Regions from separate parts of the Agrobacterium larrymoorei genome, predicted to be linked through region 4. Evidence: riboswitches for the same ligand, from Rfam matches in the RefSeq annotation. Region 4 holds a riboswitch; each other region holds the start of a gene.
The links. A riboswitch is a leader RNA that binds a small molecule or an ion and turns the genes downstream of it on or off. The one in region 4 is predicted to bind cobalamin.

Region 1: it holds a riboswitch for cobalamin, as region 4 does, so the genes downstream of both, nrdH (glutaredoxin-like protein NrdH) here and CFBP5473_RS11205 (CbtB domain-containing protein) in region 4, are expected to answer to the same signal.
Region 2: it holds a riboswitch for cobalamin, as region 4 does, so the genes downstream of both, CFBP5473_RS01360 (DUF1636 family protein) here and CFBP5473_RS11205 (CbtB domain-containing protein) in region 4, are expected to answer to the same signal.
Region 3: it holds a riboswitch for cobalamin, as region 4 does, so the genes downstream of both, CFBP5473_RS18865 (ABC transporter substrate-binding protein) here and CFBP5473_RS11205 (CbtB domain-containing protein) in region 4, are expected to answer to the same signal.

What each region holds. Positions count from the first base shown of each region.
Region 1 is NZ_CP039692.1:59,665-63,963, forward strand. It holds gene nrdE (class 1b ribonucleoside-diphosphate reductase subunit alpha) at 1-1,083, opposite strand, end outside; gene nrdI (class Ib ribonucleoside-diphosphate reductase assembly flavoprotein NrdI) at 1,053-1,466, opposite strand; gene nrdH (glutaredoxin-like protein NrdH) at 1,476-1,700, opposite strand; cobalamin riboswitch at 1,945-2,164, opposite strand; gene CFBP5473_RS14670 (TonB-dependent siderophore receptor) at 2,309-4,299, opposite strand, start outside.
Region 2 is NZ_CP039691.1:283,770-288,068, reverse strand. It holds gene cobN (cobaltochelatase subunit CobN) at 1-112, opposite strand, end outside; gene cobW (cobalamin biosynthesis protein CobW) at 119-1,156, opposite strand; gene CFBP5473_RS01360 (DUF1636 family protein) at 1,150-1,575, opposite strand; cobalamin riboswitch at 1,687-1,897, opposite strand; gene cobO (cob(I)yrinic acid a,c-diamide adenosyltransferase) at 2,005-2,622, shown strand; gene CFBP5473_RS01350 (cobyric acid synthase) at 2,626-4,083, shown strand; gene cbiB (adenosylcobinamide-phosphate synthase CbiB) at 4,070-4,299, opposite strand, start outside.
Region 3 is NZ_CP039692.1:983,114-987,412, reverse strand. It holds gene CFBP5473_RS18870 (glucose/quinate/shikimate family membrane-bound PQQ-dependent dehydrogenase) at 1-1,735, shown strand, start outside; cobalamin riboswitch at 1,874-2,093, shown strand; gene CFBP5473_RS18865 (ABC transporter substrate-binding protein) at 2,289-3,314, shown strand; gene CFBP5473_RS18860 (FecCD family ABC transporter permease) at 3,319-4,299, shown strand, end outside.
Region 4 is NZ_CP039691.1:2,311,110-2,315,408, forward strand. It holds gene CFBP5473_RS11185 (GNAT family N-acetyltransferase) at 1-482, shown strand, start outside; gene CFBP5473_RS11190 (type 1 glutamine amidotransferase family protein) at 510-1,082, shown strand; gene CFBP5473_RS11195 (hypothetical protein) at 1,079-1,402, opposite strand; gene CFBP5473_RS11200 (CbtA family protein) at 1,404-2,111, opposite strand; gene CFBP5473_RS11205 (CbtB domain-containing protein) at 2,126-2,308, opposite strand; cobalamin riboswitch at 2,453-2,667, opposite strand; gene CFBP5473_RS11210 (methyl-accepting chemotaxis protein) at 2,770-4,299, opposite strand, start outside.

The DNA of each region.
Region 1 (4,299 bases), on a different replicon from region 4:
CTGTATCTCGGCGATCACCTGGAAGAAGTCGCGGGCCTTGATCTTCTTCTTCTTGATCCGGGAATCCGCGACCATCTCCCGGTACTTTTCGGTCACGGAAATCTCAGTGAACGGGACGCCATAGACGCGCTCGATGTCGTAGGGCGAGAACAGGTACATGTCCTCGTTGTTCTTCGCCAGTTCGAAGGTGATGTCGGGCACGACAACGCCAAGCGACAGCGTCTTGATCCTGATCTTCTCGTCGGCGTTCTCCCGCTTGGTATCCAGGAAGCGCATGATGTCGGGATGATGGGCGTTGAGGTAGACGGCACCTGCACCCTGACGCGCACCAAGCTGGTTGGCGTAGGAAAAGCTGTCTTCAAGCAGCTTCATCACGGGAATGATGCCGGATGACTGGTTCTCGATTTGCTTGATCGGCGCACCCGCCTCGCGGATATTCGTCAGCGAAAGCGCAACACCACCGCCACGCTTGGAAAGCTGAAGGGCGGAGTTAATGCCGCGGGCAATCGACTCCATGTTGTCTTCCATGCGCAGCAGGAAGCAAGAGACGAGCTCGCCGCGCTGCTTCTTCCCGGCATTGAGGAACGTCGGTGTCGCGGGCTGGAAACGACCGGAGATGATCTCATCCATGAGGGCCAGCGCGAGCGTTTCGCTTCCCTGGGCCAGCGTCAGGGCAACCATGCAGACACGGTCTTCGTAGCGTTCCAGATAGCGTTTGCCGTCGAAGGTCTTCAGCGTGTAGCTAGTGTAGTATTTGAAAGCGCCGAGGAAGGTCGGAAACCGGAATTTCCGGGCGTAGGCGGCGTCAAACAAATCCCGAACGAAATTGAAGGAATATTGGTCCAGAACCTCACGCTCGTAGTACCCCTCCGTGACGAGGTAGTCGAGCTTCTCGCGCAGGTTATGGAAGAACACCGTATTCTGGTTGACGTGCTGCAGAAAATACTGCTTTGCCGCCAGGCGGTCCTTGTCGAGCTGGATTTTGCCTTGCTCGTCATAGAGGTTCAGCATCGCGTTGAGGGCATGGAAATCCAGTTCGGATTCCGATGTCTTCAAAGGCTTTTCGAAAGTGGTCGCGTCCAAAATCGTTCCAATCCGTGTTTGACGTTCGCGACGTCGTCCTCAGTGCCGAGAAGTTCGAACCTGTAGAGGTAAGGCACCTGGCATTTCTGGGAGATGACGTCGCCGGCGATCCCGTAGCTCGCCCCGAAATTGCTGTTGCCCGCAGCGATCACGCCACGGATGTTTGCGCGGTTTTCCGCATCATTGAGGAAGCGGATCACCTGCTTTGGAACGGCCCCTTTTCCGCCTTCGCCGCTGTAGGTGGGAAGGATCAGAACATAGGGGGTTTCGACCTGAAGGCTTTCGGAAGAACTGAGAGGAATGCGCCGCGCACTCATCCCCAGTCGTGCCACAAAGCGATGGGTATTTTCCGACCGGCTGGAGAAATAGACGATCTGGCCCATTGCTCTGGCTCAGGCCGCAAGAGTGCTGATCATATCCGGACGAAAGCCTGCCCAATGGGTCTCGCCAGCAACCACGACAGGAACCTGACGATAGCCAAGTCCCTGAACCAGATCATACGCAGCGATGTTTTCGGAAACATCCACGACGGTGTAATTGATGCCCTGACGATCAAGAGCGCGGGTGGTGGCTGTGCACTGGACGCAGGCTGGCTTGCTGTAAACGGTAACTGTCATGATGATCCTCGTGAGATTTAGTAGGCGTGCGATATTGATCGGGCGTGATGAACGCCCGTGCGGAAATTCAGGAATGTATGGCAGCCGAAATCGGCGACGGGCGTTACCGCCCGTTATTCACGCGGATACTGACTAGAATGACGCGACATTGACTTCACCCCGAAGTGGTTGATGCGGGGATCAGGGGAAGCGGCACGCGCAGGATCATCCCGCACGCAAACGCGACCGTCGGACACCCCGCCCGTGGACGTATTCGTTTGAGGCAGGTCTCCTGGCTTGCGGGTCGCTGCATCCGTCTCGCCTTCCCAAGACCTTTCGGCATCAGTGGCAGTTTGAGAGGATGCTCGCCGCTTACAGTTGCGGGGGCAGCTCCGGCATTGGTTTGTCCAGAATGGACATCACGCACCGTATTCCCGTCTTAGCTCCCGACGCGAATCGGAAGAACCTCGAACACTAGATATAGTATGCGAAATGAAATTTCAGTCAATGGATATGATACACTGCTGACAAAATCGATGAGAATAAAGTTATGGGAACCGTATCCGCTCTCAGTGCAATCAACAGTGATATGAACCGACGGATCTGGTCTCTGACCAGTTGACGTCCTTCTAAAACTTTAGCCGCGCTGTCAACGTCGCATTGAAAGGCTCTCCGATCTGGTTTCCGAAGGCTGTGCTTCCGATCGAAGAGGTATAATAGGTTCGATCGAGAATATTTTTAAGATTGAGCTGGAGGGTAATCGGCCGTTCTAGTGCAAAGGTATAGGCGGCGAAAGCATCAACAACTGCGTAGCCTGGCAGATCGTATGAGTTGTCGTTGATCCCGGCTCTGTCGCCAACCGCGCGGATACCGGCGCCAATTTTTAGCGTATTACCAGATGAGCCAATTTCACCCATGTCATACGCCAATGACAATGAACCAGTGTGGCGAGCTACGTTGACGGGGCGTTTGCCAGCGTTCTCCCCCTCTTTGACCTCTGCATCCGTATAGGCGTAGCTTGCGATGATATCGATATCGGATGTCAGCGACCCTGCGACATCCATTTCGATACCGCGAGCGCGGACAAGCCCAGCCGTTTTGAGGACAGTCGCACTACCTTCAATTGCATTGTATGCGACGTTTTCCTTATCTGAACTGTAAAGGGCGACGTTAGCAGTCAGTCCGGCGGGAAGCTCGAATTTCGAGCCGATCTCATAGGAAATCCCCTCTTCCGGTTTCAGATTGCCATATGCGCTTGCAATGGAAGACTGTGGCCTGAATGTTTTGGCAGCGTTCAAGTAGAGCGAGACATCCGAGGTGAGCTTGTAGACGATTCCAGCATTGGGAACGAGAGCATCACCAAAGCTATCGGTGTTGTCCTTAAACGGTCGTCCTTTGCCTGCCAGCAGATCGTAATATTGATATCGCAGGCCACCGACAACGATCCATTGGTCATTGAGGTGAACGGAATCCTGCACGTAAACGGACGCCGTGGATAGTTTTTCAGTCTGGTCGCTGTCGGATGCGGAAACAGTCGTGCACTCAGGCAGGTTGCCGTAGACCGGATTATACATATTGAAATTTGTATTGTTTCCGCAACGAAGCATATCCGTGCGCAACGTATCACTGTAATCGTAGGATGCGCCTATCAGCAGATCATGCTGCATTCCACCTATCTCGACATCTCCGGTCAGATCGGCACGCAGCGCGTGGTTGTATATGGTGGAATAATTTGTCGCGTCCGCTCTTCTCGTAACCACGCCGGTGACGGCGTTATAACCTGTTACACGCGCCTGATTGTCTGAATAGACATTGCGGCTATAGCTGTAATCGATTCCGAGCTTCCAGTTATCCGAAAGCTCATGGTCGATCTCAACTTGGAAGAGGTCGGACTTTCCATCTGTGATATTATAGGGCTCGTCGAAGCGGATCTTGCGGTTCACATTCACGGCGCGGCCCGTGGTGGTGTCGAAGATCGTCCCACGGTCGAAAGGCACGCTGTAATCCTCATGCATGTAGGTCGCGGTAATCTCAGTATCTTCGCCGGTCCATTTCAGGGACGGAGAGAGCAGCCAATGCTTCGTTTCTCCGAAGTTGCGCCAGTAGTCGACATCCTTATATTCACCGATCAGGCGATAGGAGAGGTCCGTGCTTTCGATTGGGCCGGTAACATCAACGCCTGTCGTGCCGCCGCCAAAGCTTGAAAGGTTGCCATAGACTTCGCCTGAAAACGTATCTTCCGGCCTCTTCGTCACAACGTTGACCATGCCGCCGGGATCGAGAATGCCATAGAGGGTGGAGGATGGACCTTTCAGGACTTCGACGCGATCCGTCATGGCATTGAACGAACGCGGGATAGCCGTTTTCAATCCGTTAGTCAGAATAGAGCCGTCTCTGTTGTCACCGAACCCACGACGAATAACGGAGTCCTGCGTTCCGCCCAGGGTGTTGGTCTGAGTGACGCCGCTGATATTGCCCAGCGCCTCATCAAGATTGTTGGCATTCTGGTCTTCCAGAACCTCATGGGTAACGACATTGACCGCCTGGGGAATATCGATCAACGGAGTATCGGTGCGCGTGGCCGTGCTGGTGGACCTTGGCTGATAGCCATCCACAGCAC
Region 2 (4,299 bases), 940 kb from region 4:
CGAGGTCGCTGGAGGAAAAGGAGAGCACCACCACATCCGCCCGCGGCTGGTTGAGATCAACCGGCTCTATCAGGTCATCCAGAGACGAAGATGTGGTGGCGAGGATATGCATGGATAATCAGGCCGCCAGCATCTGTTCGATTTTTTCGCGGTTGATGCCCTTCTCACCGATCACAACGAGAGCAGAACGGCGCACTTCACCGGCGGCCCAAGGGCGGTCGAAATAATGGTTGACGCGCGAACCGACCGCCTGAACCTGCAAGCGCATCGGCTTTGCCGAAACCTCAACAAAGCCCTTGATGCGCAGAACATTTTCAGCAGCAGCCGTTTCCGCGATGCGTGCGGCCAGCGCTTCCGGATCGGACACGGCACCGAGCTCCACGACGAAGCTGTCGAACTCGTCGTGATCGTGATCTTCTTCGTCATCGTGATGCGTGTGGCGGTTTTCGATGTCGTTTTCGACAGCAAGACCAAGCCCGATCAGGACAGCCGGGTCGATGGCACCATTGGAGGCAACGACGATCTTTGCGGCCTTCGGAAGATGCTCGCCAATATGCGCCTTGGCACGCTCAAGACCATCGGCATCCAGGAGATCGCCCTTGGTGAGCACGATGAGATCGGCGCAGGCGATCTGGTCTTCGAAGACTTCCTCGACCGGATCATCGTGATCGAGCGCTTCGTCATTGGCGCGCTGGGCAGCGAGTGCCTCCAGATCGTGGGAAACCATGCCCTCGGCAAGGGCTGCACCATCCGCCACGGCAACCACGGCATCGACCGTAACGCGGCTGTTGATTGCGGGCCATTGGAAGGCCTGCACCAGAGGCTTAGGCAGGGCAAGACCGGAGGTCTCGATAAGAATGTGCTCGACCTTCGGCTGACGACTCAGAATCTGCTCGATGGCGGGCTGGAAATCATCCGCAACGGTGCAGCAGATGCAGCCATTGGCCAGTTCCACGATGTTTTCTTCCGGGCAACTTTCGATGCCGCAGCCTTTGAGGATTTCACCATCGATGCCGACATCGCCGAACTCGTTGACGATGATGGCCAGACGCTTGCCATCCAGCTTTTCCAGAAGGCCGCGCAGCAGGGTGGTCTTTCCCGCGCCTAAAAAGCCGGTAACGATGGTGCAGGGAACGCGGTCTAGCGTGGTCATGATCTCTCCTCGGTAAAATTCAATGGGGGTATGCGCGCGACCATGCCGCGCTTCAAACTATCGGGACGGCCACGCCATGGCATGAGGCCGTCGGCGGAACCTGCGAGCAGCTTTGCACCGGAAATCAAATCCTCGGCATTGTCGGGCGTCAGCCCGCCGAACACGTAGGACCAGCCGTCGGCGCTGCGCATCGCCGCACTCGCACCGCGCTTGCAATTGGCAAGGCAATTGACGCTGCGAACTTCGACGTGGCTTTGCGCACCAAGATGAACTGTCGCTTCCGCCAGCAGCGCGCCCGGACGCGGTTCGGCATTCGGATCGGCCTCATCACGGCAACTGCGGCACACGTAGACGACCACGCCGGAAACGGTGCCTGCGTCTGCTCGTTCAGTCTTTTGAGAAGATGTCGCTGTAATATCCAAACCTGAGTCCGCGCCTTTAAACCAAACAGGGGTGCGGATGCCGAAGACGGTGCGCGGAAGGCGCGAACCAGCATTCGACCGAACCGACTGACCGGAGCACCCCGCCCGACAGACGTTTTTCCTGAAACGGCAGGTCTCCTGGCTCGCGGCTTGAAATGACCGCCCTTGCACCGCCTTCCCGGAGATTCATCCAGTGGCTTAACAGTGCGGGCTCACCGCTTACAGTTGCGGGGGCAGCCACGGATTGACCCGGATGGGCGGAACCGTGTTCCCTCTTAGCTTTTCCCGTTGCCGGAAAAAGACCGTCAGTGCCTTACCCTTACGGCCAAGCGGCTTTGGGGTCAATGTGTTAATGCCGCATTGCCGCGAGGGTCGATTCGACTATAGTCGCCGCTTCGAAAAGCATCTGGCCCGAGAGGAAGCGACATCATGACACGCGATATCAGCGATAGCGAAGCCGCGCGCCACCGCGAAAAAATGGTGAACCGTAAAACGGTGCAGGATGCGGAAGTCGCTGAAAAGACCATCGAAAAAGGTCTGCTGATGATCAACACCGGTCCCGGCAAGGGCAAGTCCACGGCGGCTTTCGGCCTCGCCCTGCGCATGCTCGGCACCGGCAGAAGGGTCGGCGTCGTGCAATTCATCAAGGGCGCGTGGTCCACTGGCGAGCAGCAGGCTCTGACGCTCTTCGGAGACAAAGTGGAATGGCGCACCATGGGCGAAGGTTTCACGTGGGACACTCAGGACCTCAAGCGCGATGTCGCCGCTGCGGGCAAAGCCTGGGAGGAGGCGAAGACTTTGATGGCGGATGAAAGCATCGGCCTTCTCGTCCTGGACGAGCTGAACATCGCCCTGCGCTACGATTATCTTTCCCTGGATGATGTCGTCGCAACGCTCTCCGCCCGTCGCCCCGATCTCCACGTCATCGTCACCGGGCGCAACGCCAAGCAGCCCTTGATCGATGCCGCCGATATGGTGACGGAAATGACGCTGGTGAAGCACCATTTCAAGGCAGGCGTCAAAGCGCAATCCGGCATCGAGTTCTGATCCATGGTCGCCAAATCCATCATGTTTCAGGGGACCGGCTCGGATGTCGGCAAGTCACTGATGGTGGCGGGTCTGGCGCGCGCCTTTATCAAGCGCGGGCTTTCGGTGCTGCCTTTCAAGCCGCAGAACATGTCCAACAATGCCGCCGTTACCGCCGATGGCGGAGAGATTGGGCGGGCGCAGGCATTGCAGGCGCGCGCAGCAGGCGTTCCGCTTTCCGTGCACATGAACCCAGTGCTGCTGAAGCCGCAAAGCGAAACAGGCGCGCAGGTGGTGGTGCAAGGCAAGGTGCTGGGCAACGCCAAGGCGGCTGATTACCAGCATATGAAAGCCGGGCTGATGCCCCGTGTACTGGAAAGTTTCGAGCATCTGAGAGCCAATGCCGACCTTGTGCTGATCGAGGGCGCGGGCAGTGCGTCTGAGGTTAACCTGCGCGCCAACGACATAGCAAATATGGGCTTTGCCCGCGCTGCGAACGCGCCCGTCATCCTGATTGGCGACATCGACCGGGGAGGGGTGATCGCCAGTCTCGTCGGCACAAAGGCAGTGGTGGATGCCGCCGATGCAGAGATGATCAAGGGCTTCATCGTCAACCGTTTTCGCGGCGATCCAGCATTGTTCGATGAAGGCATGCGGATCATAGCCGACCATACCGGCTGGCAGTCCATCGGTCTGCTGCCGCATTTTGCCGAGGCATCCCAGCTGCCCGCAGAAGACGCGTTGGGATTGGCGTCATCAAATCAGGCAAAACCGGATGCGAAAATCCGCATAGCGGTGCCGATCCTGCCGCACATCTCCAATTTCGATGACCTCGACCCACTGGATATGGAGCCGGATATCGAACTCACCCGTGTGCGTCCGGGCCAAGCCATTCCCGGCAATTGTGCACTGGTGCTGCTTTGCGGATCCAAGGCAACGATTGCGGATTTGGCCGTCCTCAGACAGGCTGGTTTCGACATCGATATCAAGGCGCATATGCGGCGTGGCGGCTATGTCCTTGGCCTATGTGGCGGGTATCAGATGCTTGGGAAAACCATCTCGGACCCGCAAGGCATAGAGGGTGCGCCGACCAGCGTAGAGGGTCTAGGCCTTCTCGATATCGATACGGTTCTGGCTCGAGACAAGAGGCTCGTATCGATAACGGGCCGCAGCTTCGATGGGCACGCCTTCTCCGGCTATGAGATGCATGTCGGCGTAACACACGGCGCCGACTGCCAACGTCCCTTTGCGACCATCGGCAATCATGTCGACGGAGCCATCTCACCGGATGGTCGCGTTTTCGGCACTTATATCCATGGCCTGTTTTCCGATGACCTTCAACGCAGCGCCTGGCTCAAAAGACTCGGCGGGCAAGCCTCGACGCTGAACTACGAAGCACAGGTGGACGCGGTTCTGGATCGGTTGGCCGAACATATGGAGCGCCATCTGGATCTCGATGCGCTTCTCGCTATAGCCCGATAATGAGCGCGAGTGCGCCGAAGACGCCAATCAGCAGACCATCGGCAACCCGTGCCAGCTTCAGCGCCTGTCGAATATCGGCAGCGCTTAAATCCCGCCGTCCTCCTTCCCCCATGAACCGCGCCTCGATCATCTGCCCGCCATAGGATCGGGGCCCGGCAAGCGCAAAACCCAGCGCACCGGCCAACGCCGCTTCTGGCCAACCGGCGTTGGGTGAAC
Region 3 (4,299 bases), on a different replicon from region 4:
CGTGAAGCTGCCGCAAGATGTGGGCGAGACGACCTATCAGGTCACGCCGCTGAAGGTCGGTAACACGCTGTACCTCTGCACGCCGCATAACTGGGCTATCGCCGTGGATGCGGCGACTGGCAAGGAAAAGTGGAAATACGATCCGAATGTGGGTCTCAATCCCGACCGTCAGCACCAGACATGCCGCGGTGTTACCTATTACGCCGAGCCCACCGCCCAGGCGGGTTCGCAATGCGCTGCCCGCGTCTATCTTCCAACCTCCGACGCACGTCTGATTGCGCTCGACGCCGGAACGGGTCAGGTCTGCACCTCTTTCGCGGATCAGGGGACGCTGCATCTCGAAGTCGGCATGCAGTACAATCCTGCTGGCTATTACTACTCCACCTCTCCGCCAGCCATCGTCGGCAACAAGATCATTATCGGCGGTGCCGTCAATGACAACTACTCCACCCAGGAACAGTCCGGTGTCATCCGCGCCTTCGATGTGAACAGCGGCGAACTGCTGTGGAACTGGGATTCCGGAAACCCTACCCAGACCCAACCGCTTCAGCCGGGTCAGACCTATACGACCAACTCTCCCAACAGCTGGTCCGTTTTTAGTGTCGATGAAGCGCTTGGGCTCGTCTACATCCCTCTGGGAAATCAAGTTCCTGACCAGCTCGGCATGGGTCGGAGCGAGAATGTAGAGAAATATTCCTCGTCCATCGTAGCTCTGGATGTGAATACCGGGCAGGATCGCTGGGTGAAGCAATTCGTCCATCACGACCTTTGGGATATGGACGTACCGGCACAGCCTGTCCTGCTGGACATCACCAAGCCGGATGGCCAGACCGTGCCGGCACTCGTTGGCCCGACGAAGCAGGGCGATATCTATGTGCTGGACCGGCGGAACGGCGATCCTATCCTGGCCGTGACGGAAGAGCCTGCTCCAAGTGGCGCCATCCCTGAAGACTTCAGCGCGCCGACGCAGCCGACCTCTGCCTTGAGCTTCAAGCCGGAGCCGCTTCAGGAAAAGAACATGTGGGGCGTCTCCATGTTCGACCAGCTGGCTTGCCGCATCAAGTTCCATCAACTGAACTATAAAGGCCGTTACACGCCGCCATCGCTGAATGGCACTCTCGTTTACCCGGGTAACTTCGGTACCTTCAACTGGGGTAGCGTTGCGGTAGATCCTGAACGTCAGGTCATGTTCGGCATGCCGACCTATCTGGCCTTCACCTCGCAGCTCGTTCCACGCGCCCAAATTCCCCAGAAGGGACAGGATGAAAAGGGTAGCGAGCAGGGTCTGAACCGTAACGACGGCGCGCCATACGGCGTATTGATGGGTCCGTTCCTCAGCCCCATCGGCATTCCATGCCAGGCGCCGCCATGGGGCTATGTGGCGGGTGCCGATCTCAGAACCGGCAAGATTGCCTACAAGCATAAGAACGGCACGGTCCGCGACATGACACCGCTACCGCTTCCCTTCAAGGTCGGTGTTCCCGGGATCGGCGGCCCGATGATCACCAAGGGCGGCGTGGCCTTCCTTGGCGCGGCAGTAGACGATTACCTTCGTGCCTATGATCTGACGAGCGGCAAGCAGCTTTGGGAGGCCAGACTGCCGGCAGGTGGGCAAGCAACGCCCATGACCTATGCGCTCGATGACGGAAAACAATATGTCGTCATAGTCGCTGGCGGGCACGGGTCCGTCGGCACGAAGCCGGGCGATTACGTGATTGCCTACAAGCTTCCTTGAACGCTGACGACGTTCATTTGAATATTTCAGAAATGGCCGGATTCTCCGGCCATTTTCTTTATTTTCAGAATGATAAGTTTATTGTGTTTGATATGTAATAACATTACAAATCGGTGCTTGACGGCGGAAGCCAAATAGTTCTATCTGGTCCGCGACGGTTCCAAGCGAGAGATCGCAAGGAATAATAGGGAACACGGTGAGAGGCATTGCTTCAATGCCGTGGCTGCCCCCGCAACTGTAAGCGGATTGTCGAGCACTCGTGACGCATACTTGCGTCAGGCCACTGCGAATAATCGTGGGAAGGCGGGCAAGACGATCATCCGTGAGCCAGGAGACCTGCCGTCGAGAGTTCATTCCAATGTCACGGGCGGGGATGCCCTGAACAGGAGACGTCATGATCGTTGTTTGCGCCACCCGGCGCCATATTCAATCTGCTCTTTTTCCGGTTTCAAAACGGTCCTTCGCGTGTGGCTGCGGAATGGATGTTCATTCACCTTCACATGACGGCTTTGCGCTGTAACGCGCAGCTGGCGATTTCGGGGACTATCGGAACATGACAATTAACTTAAGCCGCGCCATCTTTGCAGCAGCCATGGCTGCACTTTCGATGGCAGCTACATCCGCGCAGGCTGCGGAAACCAGCTATCCATTGACGCTGAAGAATTGTGGAAGGGACGTAACCTTTACCCACGCTCCAGAGCGCACGGTCTCCATCGGCCAGAGCACGACGGAAATCCTCTATATGCTCGGGCTGGCAGACAAGGTGGTGGGAACCGCCGTCTGGATCGGCCCGGTCATCAAAGGCTATGAGGAGGCCAATGCCAAGGTAACGCGATTGGCGGATAATGATCCGAGCTTCGAAAGCGTGCTTGCCGAGAAGCCCGATCTGGTAACTGCGCAGTTCCAGTGGCATGTCGGTTCGGAAGGCGTGGTGGCCAAGCCGGAGCAGTTTGAGGAACTTGGCATTCCGGTCTATACGTCCCCTTCGGATTGCACGGGCAAGGACAATTCCGGCGGTGGTGATGGCGTGCGTCACTCCGTATTTACGATGGACCAGATCTATCAGGAAATCTCCGAACTTGCGCAAATCTTCAATGTGCAGGATCGCGGCGAGAAGCTGATTGCCGATCTGAAATCCCGCGAAGAAGCAGCAAGGCAAAAGATTGCCTCGGTCGATGGCAAGCTGTCCGCCGTCTTCTGGTTCTCCAGCGCCGAACTGGATATCGATCCCTATGTCGCGGGCAAGAATGGTGCGCCGGGCTACATCATGTCGGCGCTTGGTATCAAAAACGTCATCGACAGCGATGAGGAATGGCCGACCGTGGGCTGGGAAACCATTGCGAAGTCGCAGCCGACCATCATCGTTGCTGGCAAAATGGACCGTCGCCGCTATCCGGCTGACGACGCTGCCGTGAAACAGAAATTTCTGAAAGAGGATCCAGTTGCTAGCCTGATGCCCGCCGTCAAACAGAACCACATCGTGGTGATGGATGCGCAGGCCATGAATCCGACGATCCGCACGATCGAAGGCATCGAAGTGCTGGCGGATCAGGTCGTTCAGCTCGGCCTGACGAAGTAAGCCGATGTCGGTTCCTTTAATCTATGCCCGTGCCGCCGCCATTGCGGCCGGGTGCCTCTTGCTGGCGCTGTGGCTTGGCGCATCGATTGGCGAGACATCCATTCCCATGGATGTCGTCGCCAAAACGGTGGCCAACCGCCTGTGGCATGCGGGTTATCCGCTGGACGCCATCGATGAGGGTATCGTCTGGAACTACCGGTTAAGCCGGGCCGTGGTTGCCGCCTGTTGCGGGGCGGCCCTGGCGCTTTCTGGCGTCGTGCTGCAATCGCTGCTGCGCAATCCGCTGGCAGATCCTTATATTCTGGGCATTTCCGCTGGAGCTTCGACGGGCGCAGTCGGTGTTGCCATTCTTGGTTTCGGCGCGGGCATGCTTACCATGCCGCTCGGTGCTTTTCTGGGCGCACTTGTTGCCTTCGCCCTCGTCACATTGCTGGCGCTGCGGGCCGGAAGCGGCAATAGCGCGATCATTCTGGCAGGCGTTGCGGGGTCGCAGCTGTTCAACGCGCTGACGTCCTTCATCGTCACCAAGTCGGCCAATGCGGAACAGGCACGCGGTATCATGTTCTGGCTGCTCGGCAATCTTTCCGGCGTCCGCTGGCCGGATGTCTCGCTGGCGCTGCCGGTTGCGATCCTTGGCCTTGTCGTCTGTCTCTGGCATGCCCGCGCTTTGGACGCCTTCACCTTCGGCGCTGAATCCGCCGCGTCGCTCGGCATTCCGGTCCGGCGCGTCTATGTGGTGCTGACGGGTATCTCGGCGCTGATGACAGCTGTCATGGTCAGCATCGTCGGGTCCATCGGCTTTATCGGTCTGGTCATTCCGCACGCCGCGCGCCTCGTCGTCGGTGTTCGCCACGGGCGTTTGCTTCCCGCTGCTGCGATCATCGGCGCCATCTTCATGATTGCGGCGGACATTCTTTCGCGCACGATTATTGCGGGGCAGGTGCTGCCCATCGGGGTCATAACCGCGCTGTTTGGCGCCCCTGCT
Region 4 (4,299 bases):
AAGACAGCCTTCTGACCTTACCGAGACCGCCCGTCGTGACCATTCGTGGTGCGCGCAAGACCGATCTGCCTGAACTCAACGAGATGATCACGCTTTTGGCGGCTCATCATGGTGATGCGGCGGCGATTACGCCGGAAAAGCTGGAGCGTGATCTCTTCGCGCAAATCCCCTGGATCACAGCACTTGTTGCAGAAGCCGATGGCGAGTTGATCGGCTACGCGATCCTCGTGCCGCTCTACCGTGCGCAGGAAGGTCGTCGCGGTATGGAACTGCATCACCTCTTCGTGCGGGATGGGCATCGCGGCCACGGCACTGGCCAGCATCTGGTTTCCCGTGCGCGTGACGTGGCGAAGCGTTGCGGCTGTGATTTCCTGTCCGTTGGTGCTGCCACCGGCAATTTCGCCGCACATAAGTTCTACGAAAACATGGATTTCGTACCGCGCCCGGTCACCGGCATGCGCTTCATGCAGGCGCTTTCCTGAGACACGCACAGACGTTCGGAGGATGACATGACGCGTATCGCCATAGCGCTGACAGAGGAATTTGCCGACTGGGAGCCCGCTCTGCTGGCTGCCGCCGCACGCGGTTATCTGGGCGTGGAGATCGTCACTGCATCGCCCGATGGCAAGCCCTTGACGTCCATGGGTGGGCTGAAGGTGATGCCGGACACGGCCTATGAAGCGCTCGACCCCGACGATATCGATGCGCTCGTCATTCCCGGCGGATTGAGCTGGGAAAAAGGTGCTGCGCCCGATTTTACCGATCTGGTCCATCGGTTTCGCGCGCAGGACCGCGTTGTGGCGGGTATTTGTGCGGCGGCGAGCGCGCTTGCGGGAACGGGCGTCCTGAACCATGCGGCACATACCGGCAACTCGCTCGCCTCGCATCAGCGATACGAGATGTACGAGGGTGCCGGGCTTTATCGCGACCAGCCACAGGCCGTCAGCGACAAGGGTATCGTTACCGCGCCGGGGAATTCTCCGGTCACGTTTGCTGCCGAAGTCCTGAAGGCGCTGGACCTGTGGGGGCCGGAAGCCGAAGCGGAGATTTCGGTGTTTTCCGCCGAGCATCTCAAGCCTTAACGATCCAGAACACGGCAGCGGCGCGCTGGTCCTTTCGCGCTTTCTGCCGAACTGGCTCGCCGCACATCACGGCTGTTGATGTGCAGGCTGTGGTTCTTTGGGATGTTCATCAGGTCGATCTTGCTGCGCGCAGCAGCGAGGAATGATGCTTGATTTCCATGAAAATAATCCAGGCAACGCTCTTTCGACGGCGTTTCCGGCAGAAGCGCCTTGAAGGCCAGGCGGTGCATGGCGCAGGCTGCGCCATGGCCGGGGACGGGGAAACGCAGACAATCGAGCTCATCGCTCCACTCGGCTGCGCTCCCCTCGCCCTCTATCATTTCACTTGACCAATTCGAAGCGCTTGAGGAACAGACCGCTGAGCGAACCGAGGATCAGCCAGAAGACGAAGCTGGTAACCGTTGCGACGACGACGAAGCGGCGTTCGAGCGGCAGGGGCGCCAGCGCATGTTCCCCCTCAGGCGGCAGGGGTGCGCCGACGATGTGCGGCGCGACGATGAGCAGGACCGCAAGCAGGATGGCCCATGGCTCCGTGCGCCGGAAGGCAAGCAGCGCGATGCCGCCTGCCGTTGCTGCAACGGTTGCGAGCCACCAGATTTGACGGGCGTTGAGATCGGCAGCCGGGCTGCCCGGCAATTCAGGCGGAAGGCCGATCATGGGTGCCAGCATCACGGCTGCAAAGCCGGAAAGCCCCCAGAACAGCCCTTCGCGCCAGCCGCCCTGCGCACCGCGCAGCGAGATCAGCCCGGTCAGCACCAGCGCATAACCGATTGCGGTCAAGACGTTGGCGGCAATCGTATAGGCGTTACGCTCGAAACCATCGGCAGGTGCCCAGGCTTCCTCGTCATGGTGGTGGTCCGCGGGCGTGCCAGCCGCATGGGTGTGCCCGGCATCACCACCGGCGCTCTCGAATGTTTCCGCCTGAAGGATGAGCGGTGTGGTGCCGATGGCCTGCATGGCGCTCGTCGCAAGGCCCGCAATCAGCCCGACAAGCACGGCAGTAAAGACGATGTTTCTGAAAAACGGCATGGTTCCCCTCCCCCTCAATGGCACGGGAAGGCGTTGGCGTGGCGCGTATCATGCGCCGCATTGTGCATGGCTTCCACATGCGAGAAGCCAACGAAACCGACGATGAACAGGCCAAGCGCAATAGCGCTTAAGCCCTGCAATATCTTGGATGTGCTGGTGGAAATGGCGCTTGAGGCCGTATTTTGATGGATAGACATAGTGACCCTCTCCTTTGAGCGGCGGCCTGCATGGCGCAGCGCGCGCGCTTTCAACATTCACCACGGGGAAAAGATAAACAGGGTTCTCAGGGCGGATAGAGCCGACCTGCCAACCGTGCTCTTCCGGACACCCCGCCGGCATTGACGACACTTACAGCGATGGCAGGTCTCCTGGCTCACGGGTCGTCACCTTGAAAACACCTTCCCGATCCGGGTTTGCCGGATCAGTGGTCATTGTTTTCAGGCTCTCCGCTCACAGTTGCGGGGGCAGCCACGAATGAGAGCGAATGCTCGCTCCTATCGTATTCCCTTTTCACTTTCCGGGCGAACCCGGAAAGACCATCACACGTCTGTTATCAGGCAGTGGTTGTGGAGAGTCAATTCTCGTCATCACGCTTGACCCGATTTTCGGTATCAGGCGTAACGTGAGCGTTTCCACATTGAATGGAAACGCTCAACCATCAGAAGGATTGCCAGCCACTATTGGCGGTCTTCAGCGATGCGGCTGGTTGAGGGCGAGACATGGCAGCAGCCGTTTGGCGCAGGGCAGAGGCCTGTGCCGAAGCCCGGCCCGTGCCCCCGTCTTCCAACTGGAACCGTTCTACCAGGGAGCGAAGCTTTGCAGCCTCCTGCGCAAGGGTGCTGGAGGCGGCGGTGGATTGTTCCACCATGGCTGCATTCTGCTGGGTCGTCTGGTCCATGGCGTTGACGGCGGTGTTGATTTCCACAAGCCCTGTGGATTGCTCCCGCGCCGAAATGGCGATGGATTCCATATGGCCGTTCACTTCAACGATAAAGGCACCGATGGTCTTCAGGGCATCGCCAGTATCGCGCACCAACCGCACGCCGCTTTCCACCTCGGTAGAGGAGTTCTGGATCAAGCTTTTGATTTCCTTGGCTGCCTGAGCGGAACGCTGAGCGAGTTCCCGCACTTCCTGTGCCACGACAGCAAAGCCTTTTCCAGCCTCACCAGCACGGGCGGCTTCCACGCCAGCGTTCAGCGCCAGCAAGTTGGTCTGGAAGGCAATCTCATCTATGACGCCGATGATATTGGAAATCTGCTGCGAAGACTGCTCGATCTTGCGCATCGCTTCTTCTGCCTGTGAAACGACCTGTGCGGACTTGACAGCAGAGCTGTTGGCCTGGCTCGTAACGCTTCGCGCTTCTTCCGTGCGTTTGGAGGAATTGCTGACATTGGCAACGATCTGGTCGAGAGCCGCTGCGGTTTCTTCCAGCGAGGCGGCCTGCTGTTCGGTCCGGCGGGACAAATCGTCCGCACCGGCTGCAATTTCCCGCGTGCCATCGTCCATCGTTGAAATCGACTGCGAGATGTCCTTCAGCGTATCCCCAAGCTGGCGGACGGACTGGTTGAAATCATGCCGCAACGCTTCGAAATCCGGTGCGAAAGCTTCGTTGAGCTGGAAGGCGAGATCCCCTTCCGCAAGCCGCTTCAGCCCGGCAGCAAGGCCGGATGTGGCAATGCGCAAGCGTTCTGCCGCGTCGGCCTCTGCTTTTTCCTGCGTTGCAATCCGGTCGGCTTCGGCACGGTTACGGTTTTCCTCGGCCTCCGTTTCCAGGCGCCTGTTGGTGAGTGCTGCCTGACGGAAGATTTCAACCGCGCCAGCCATTTCGCCAATCTCGTCAGCGCGGCCAGAATAGGGAATGGCGGAAGCCGCATCGCCCTCGGCAAGCCGCTTCATCGAGCCGGTGATTTGACTGATGGGCTTTGTTACGCCCTGCAGAACGAAGCCAACGGACGCAACGACGATCAGCGCCACAAAGCCAAGCGTCAACGTGGCAATGGTGAAAGTCGTGTCGTAAGCAGCGGCACTCAAGGCGTAGCTGGAATCAGAGCCGGAATTGTTGAGCGCGATGATCTGATCGAGCTGAGTGCCGACGGCATCATAAACACTGCGCATCTGTGTTTTGTAGAAAGCCGATGCTTCTTCGGTGTTGTTGGCGCGTGAAAGCACCATCAGCTTGTCATGCAG